Regions from separate parts of the Shewanella sp. cp20 genome, predicted to be linked through region 2. Evidence: riboswitches for the same ligand, from Rfam matches in the RefSeq annotation. Region 2 holds a riboswitch; the other holds the start of a gene.
The links. A riboswitch is a leader RNA that binds a small molecule or an ion and turns the genes downstream of it on or off. The one in region 2 is predicted to bind cobalamin.

Region 1: another riboswitch for cobalamin. It lies ahead of DB48_RS02095 (TonB-dependent receptor); the one in region 2 lies ahead of DB48_RS01145 (ABC transporter ATP-binding protein).

Annotation. Positions count from the first base shown of each region.
Region 1 covers NZ_JPII01000008.1:11,338-14,750, forward strand. Annotated here, with positions in the region: gene DB48_RS02085 (hypothetical protein) at 1-446, shown strand, start outside; gene DB48_RS02090 (DUF805 domain-containing protein) at 671-1,021, shown strand; cobalamin riboswitch at 1,275-1,491, shown strand; gene DB48_RS02095 (TonB-dependent receptor) at 1,591-3,413, shown strand, end outside.
Region 2 covers NZ_JPII01000007.1:184,661-188,073, reverse strand. Annotated here, with positions in the region: gene DB48_RS01150 (FecCD family ABC transporter permease) at 1-493, opposite strand, end outside; gene DB48_RS01145 (ABC transporter ATP-binding protein) at 480-1,355, opposite strand; cobalamin riboswitch at 1,515-1,695, opposite strand; gene DB48_RS01140 (histidine phosphatase family protein) at 1,747-2,358, opposite strand; gene metH (methionine synthase) at 2,967-3,413, shown strand, end outside.

The sequences.
Region 1 (3,413 bases), on a different contig from region 2:
ATAGCGAGCAGCACGGCGATATGTTTTCGGCCGAGTTTGTCCCCGCCAAGGAGATGCTGGCCCACTGGTCGTCGCTCTATTGTGTGCAGGGATTTAAAGGCATGGCTGCCAGTATCGACCCAGAGGCCTTTCTCGACGGTTTCGCCGAGCAGTACCGTAATACCTGCGAAGGGGAGATGCATTATCAGAAACTGGGCGCCAGCGAGCTAGGTGGCAAGGCAAGCTATAGCGCCATGCTAACCTGCGACAAGATGCCCCATACTCATAGGGGTGAGCGGGGCATAGATAAGCCGGTAGGCGAGATAGGCCACTACACGGTTATCGCCGGTGAGGAAGATCTGTTTCTGCTGCATCAATCGGCGCGGGGAGAGGCCTTGCTATCAACCTCTTCGCTCAAGATAGCACCGCCCATCGAGCGCATCGCCGACATGGCGAGCCTGCGTTAGTCTCGCTCGTTAGATGCAGGTTGATCTACTTGCCTCACGGCACAAGGGGGCGATTTTTTTAGATGCAAGTGGATGGTCTGTGAGCGAAGCGAGATTGTCATTAAATTTCAATTATATTTTTGAAACTATTGATATATTATGAAGCCTATCCAATAGGGGGCTCAGGAATGGCCCCCTCTTTATTGGAGTTTTTCGGTTAATTTACGTAAACAAAGGGAACTATAATGGAATATTTTATTGGTGCGTTGAAGAAGTTTGCTGATTTCACCGGCCGTGCGCGTCGCAAAGAATTTTGGATGTATACCCTGTTCTACATCATCTTCTACGCCGTCACGGCCGCTATCGATGTCGCAACCGGTCTGTATATGTTGAGCACCATCTTTGCGCTGGTGATGTTTATCCCAACTATCTCCATGTCAGCCAGACGCCTGCATGACACTGGCCGTTCGGGCTGGTGGCAGTTGATCGGCCTGATCCCGCTGATCGGCGCCATCGTGTTGCTTATCTTCTATGTGCAGGACAGTGTAGAAGGCAACGAATATGGCGACAACCCTAAGGCATTAGCCGAGGCCTGATATCGTTAGTGATATGATGACGCAATAATGTGATGAAGGAGGCTTAGGCCTCCTTCATTGTTTTTAGGGCGTGAAGCTGTCTTTAGTGCGTGAACCTGCTCCCTTGGCGAAGATTCTGATGAGGCCGAGCCTGGGAGTATTAGACATTTATACGTGTAGACGTCTATAATGCCCGCGTTCTGTCACCGGGCCTGGAGAGTCGTCTCCTCAACGCCGCACAATAAGCCGCGGGGCCGAAGGCAGAGCATAACCAAATTTAGTCAACCTTATGTGGTGCCTGTGGCGCGAGACGACACGGGATAATCGGGAAGCCAGTGAGAGTCTGGCACTGCCCCCGCAACGGTGATAGGTGAGAGCTGGGTGCGCCATGCCTTTAACATCATGGCGTTAAAAAAATCTATGCTCGTCGTTTAAACGCATCGTTTGAACTTAGCCTCAGTCCGGAGACCGGCCCTTAAGGTGATTTTGAGATTTCGGCGGGCAGATCTCAAAATGCGACCCAGGCGGTTTGATGGACTGCGCCCAGTCGTGACGACTTGCCCTGTTTCCCTTTTAGGAGTTAAAGGAAAATGGGTACACAACCTAGTAAAATCGCGCTACTGCTTGGCGCCTGTCTGGCCGGGAGCTTCCCAGCCTTAGCGACGACTTCGGGCACCCCAGGGCCTGTGGATGAGACCATCACGGTTATCGGTCGCAGCGAAAACACCCCTATCAACATCGCGGCCAACGTCAATGTGATCGACGCTGCCGCCATCGAGCTTAGTGGCGCCACCAACCTCACCGAGTTGCTGCGGGGACAGAGCGGTATTCAGGTCTCTGACTCTAACTCGGGCGCTGTGTTTGCCATGCGCGGTTTCGGCGCAGGTCAGGCCGCCAACAACACCTTGATCCTTGTCGACGGTCGCCGTCTTAACAATATCGATATTGCCGCGCCGAGCATCAGCGCCATCGGACTCAATCAGGTGGAGCGAGTCGAGATATTGTCTGGCAGCGCCGGTGTGCTCTATGGCGATCAGGCGGTCGGCGGGGTGATCAACATCATCACTAAGGCGCCTAAAGATAACGGCGGCAGCCTGCAGCTTTCAGGCGGTAGCTTCGACACCTTCGAAGCCAAGGCCGACGGTTCGGTAGCGATCAACGACAACTGGCGTCTCTATGGTGCGGCCAATCATCTCAAGAGCGATAACTATCGCGAGCACAACGCCAGCGAGACCAGCTCAGTGCTGGGACGCCTGCAGTATGACGACGTGCAGCAGCAGTTCTTTGCTGAGGTGAGTCATTATGATAACCATCGCGAACTCGCTGCCGCACTCAATGAGGAGCAGATCGAGGAGGATCCGACACAAGCGGGTGATCTCTTTAATGACGCCTACCTGCATGAGATGACTACCGCGGCCCGCACCGGCTATCAGCGTCAGCTGAATGAGGCCTGGTCGCTGGGCGCCGATCTTAACTACAGCGATAGCTTGATCACAGGCCTGAGTACCTGGAATACGACCCGCCGCGATACCCGCTCACTGCTGGAGTTTAAACCTAAGGCAGTTGCCAACATCAAGACGGATAATGGCCCGCTTAAGCTGGTGACCGGCCTGGATTTGAGCCACGGTGAGTCGGTATTTAGCAACGGTCGCAGCAATGTGCAGAAGCTGGCCAGCGCCTATCTGCAGGCAACCGTGCCCCTCACCGAGAGCTTCAGCTATGTGGTGGGTGGTCGTTATGCTGAGGTGACCGATGAGCTGGTGGACGCCAGTGCCTATCCAAATGGGATCGATCTGGATCAGGATGCCCATGCCTTCGAGCTCGGCCTCAACTATCGCCCTAACCAGCATCATCGCTTCTATCTGCGCGCCGACGACAACTTCCGCTTCGCCAAGGTGGATGAGCAGGCCTACACCCCGGCAAGTATTCAGGGGCTCAAGCCGCAGACCGGCCGCAGCTACGAGGCGGGCTGGGATCTGTTGCTCGAGCAAAACACCCTGCGCGTGAGCGCCTATCGTCTGGATCTCGAAGATGAGATCGTCTTCGACCCGAGCGCCGAGACCCCCGTTGGTGGTAGTTTCCCCGGCGCCAACGTGAACGCCGATGCTTCGCGTCGCTATGGTGTGAGCGCCGATTGGGATTGGCAGGTGAGTCAGGATGTTCAGCTCGGCCTCGAGTACAACTATATCGATGCCGAGTTCACCGAAGGGGTTAACGAGGGCAAGGCGCTCTCCTGGGTAGCCAAGAACAGTGGCCGTGGTTATGTCAGCTATGATGTGTACCAGCACCTGCAGCTCTTCGTCGAGGGGGTCTACACGGGCGAGCGCTACATGGAGGGCGATAATGCCAACCAGGGAGACAAGCTCGATGCCTATACCCTGGCAAACATCGCCATCAACTATAGCCGCGATGC
Region 2 (3,413 bases):
GCTCTATCTGAGTGTTCAGATCCCGCCCACACAGGGCCAGCACCATCATCACCGCCAGGCTGGCACCGATGAAGGCCCCCAGCGGCAGGCCGACGCTGGCCAGGGCACCGGTTGCGCCGCCCAGCAGGGTGATCACCACCACGGCTCCCAGCGAGGCGCCCGAGGAGATACCAAACAGATAGGGGTCGGCTAAGGGGTTGCGGGTCACCGTCTGTAACACGGCGCCCGCTAAGGCCAGGCCGAACCCGGCGATAAAGGCCAGCAAGATGCGTGGCAGACGCAGCTCTATGATGATCCTCGCGGTCACGCCGCCGGGGTCGGCGCCGCTCAGCTTGGCCAGCAGCAGCTCCAGCACCTCGGCAACGCCTATCTGCGCCGCGCCGAAACTCACCGCCAGCACCGGGGTCGCCAGGGTCAAGAGCCCCAGACAGACGAAGGCCAGTTGCTGCAAGGCGCCATATCGCCCGCCCTGACTCAGACTAGCGCTCAGCATGAGTCGCCTCCTTTATCTCGCTAGGCTCGTCATCTCGGTGAGCACCCGGCAGACTGTTGTGATAGCCATAGAAATAGTGGATCTGCGGGTTACCATGCTGAGGATGGGGCGCTACCTGACAGCAGACGCCGAACACCTTGGCGATCTGCGCCTCGCTCAGCACCTGCTTTGGGCTTCCCTGCGCCACGGCCCGGCCCTGATCCAGCAGCAACAGGTGATCGCACAGGGCGCTGGCGAGGTTCAGGTCGTGAATCGAGATCACCACAGTGATCCGCAAGGTCTTGAGCAGCTCGAGGATCTGGATCTGATAACGAATATCCAGGTGGTTGGTGGGTTCGTCGAGGATCAGCAACTTGGGCTGCTGCACTATGGCGCGGGCGATAAGCGCCCGCTGCTTCTCGCCGCCGGAGAGGGAGGCATAGGTCTGCCCGGCGCGCTCCTTAAGCCCTACGGTTTCCAGCGCCTGACTCACTGCTAGACGGTCAGCCTTGGTCGTCAGAGAGAACGCCTGCTTGTGAGGCGTGAGTCCGAGGGCCACCAGCTGGGCCGTTGTCATATCGAAATGTTGCGGCGTATCCTGCAGCACCACGGCCACCTCACGGGCAAAGGCCCTGGCACTCAGGCTGGCAATGGGCTGACCAAACAGAGTGATCTCCCCCTGGCTCGGGGTGAGAAAACGATAGAGGCAACGCAGCAGGCTGGACTTACCGGCGCCGTTGGGGCCTATGATCCCCAGCATCTTGCCCTCGGGCAGCGCCAGGTTCACCTGGGACAGTATGGCGCGCTCGCCGCAGCACCAGCCGAGGTCGCGCACCGACAGCGCCACCTTCGCGTCTAAGCCATTATATAAGCCGTCGCCTATGCCATCGCCAAGGTCATGCGCGGGGAGTGGATCTTGATCTGTGCGGGCGTTCAACTACACGCCCTCCGAACGACTCACGCCGAGGCGCCATCGCCCTTGGGCCTGTTGCGGCCCCGAGGAATTCTTCATCTTTTGCTTCCCTCAAGTCACCCGCTTGAGATAGTGGTTAGAGAGTAGGCAGGTATCCTGACTCGTGGCGGCCAAAGGATAATACCAGTTGGCGGGCACACTCACAGTTGCGGGCACAGTTTGGGCTAGCGGCGCTCGGCCTTCCCCAATTCCCTATTAAGTCCGAGTTCTCGCCTTAGCGATCTCGACACCATACTCCCGGCGCAGGCGGTCCCTGTGCCCGGTTATTATGCTAAATTTTGCCGCCGACACAAGGCCGGACTCACTCGGCATCATGCCAGTGCAGACGCCAGAAACTTTCTCCCGTCTTATCGCGGTAATGGCTTACCTTGACCACGCTGGCGTAATCCAGACTCAAGCGGGTATAGAAACCCACCGCGCGCTCGACTCCGAGCGCCTTGGCCATCAGGTGACGAATCACTCCACCGTGGGTGATGAGCAAGAGCGTCTCGCCGCTGTGCTGGTGCACAAGTTGCTCGACCACCTCGTCGACACGCTGTTCGAACGCCGCCATGGGCTCGCCCTCGGGCAATGGATTGGCCCAAGGGTCTTGCCAGTAGGCGGTGAGCTCGGCGCCATGGTCTGCATGCAGCTCAGGAATCGGCTGACCGTCCCAGCGGCCGAAGTAAACCTCCTTCAATCCGGCGTCCAGCGCCACCTTGACCTGATTCTTGCTGGTCAGATGCTCGGCAAATACCCGGCAGCGAGACAGCGGCGAGCTGATCACCCTGTCTACCGCCTCGGGCAGCTTGGCATAGGCCAGCTGCATCTGGGCGAAACCTATCTCGGTAAGCGGTTGATCGCTGTGTCCGCGAAGCAGGTTGCCGCCTTCGCATTCACCGTGGCGCATCAAATAGAGTGTCGTTTGCGTCATAACCCCAGCATTAAACCTTTTCAAGTTGAGTCGTTATCAGCATACGCCCAGGGAGACTCGCTTGGCAATGAAAGATGAATAAGGTATTGAAAAACTTTCAAAATAATCAAGCTTTCGGATAAGACCACAGCGCCTTAACCCTTACACCCAGCGCCCCGTCTCCCTCGAAGTAAAACCAGATTTAAGCTTAGGGAAGTTGCGAATAAGTCGTCATAGTACTCTGGCTTACACAGCAATTGGCGTTCAAGGCGTCTGACGCAGGGCATGCCGGGGCCTGTCCAAGTCAGATAACGCAGAGAGCCGGTTGCTGTGAAAGCCCCGAAGGGCGTGGCTTACAAGCCTATCTGCTATGTTGTGCTTCTTACAAAGGACTTGAGCCATTTGCTGCGAACCACGCCTTGCATCTAGGTCTGTAAGCCGGCGCAGAGCACATGGGACCTGTTCGCACCTTCCCCTATACTCTTTTGACTTGCCCTGAGTATTATAAGTCGATTAGTATAGACGTCTATACGTTTATACATCCAAAAGTAAAATAAAACGTCGACCCTCAGGCAGAGCCCTTAAGAAGAGTCAGATTAGGCACAGGTCAGTTGAAGTAGGTAAAAGTTATGGCGACCCAATCCCCCGTTCGAAACGTAAGGCAGATTAACGATGCGATCCGCGCGCGGCTCAATAAGGAAATTTTGATCCTCGACGGCGCCATGGGCACCATGATCCAGAACCACAAACTCGAAGAGGCCGACTTTCGCGGCGAGCGCTTCAAGCAGTGGCCCTGCGATCTCAAGGGCAACAACGACCTGCTGGTACTGACCCAACCCGAGCTGATCAAGCAGATCCACAAGGATTACCTGCTGGCCGGCGCCGATATCATAGAGACCAACACCTTCAACGCCACCCGCGTGGCCATGGCCGACTATGAGATGCAGGACCTGTCGAAGGAGATCAACCTCGAAGGTGCCCGTCTGGCCCGCGCCGCCTGCGATGAAGTCGCCGCCGAGACCGGCCGCGAGGTGTATGTCGCCGGGGTACTCGGCCCCACCAACCGCACCTGTTCC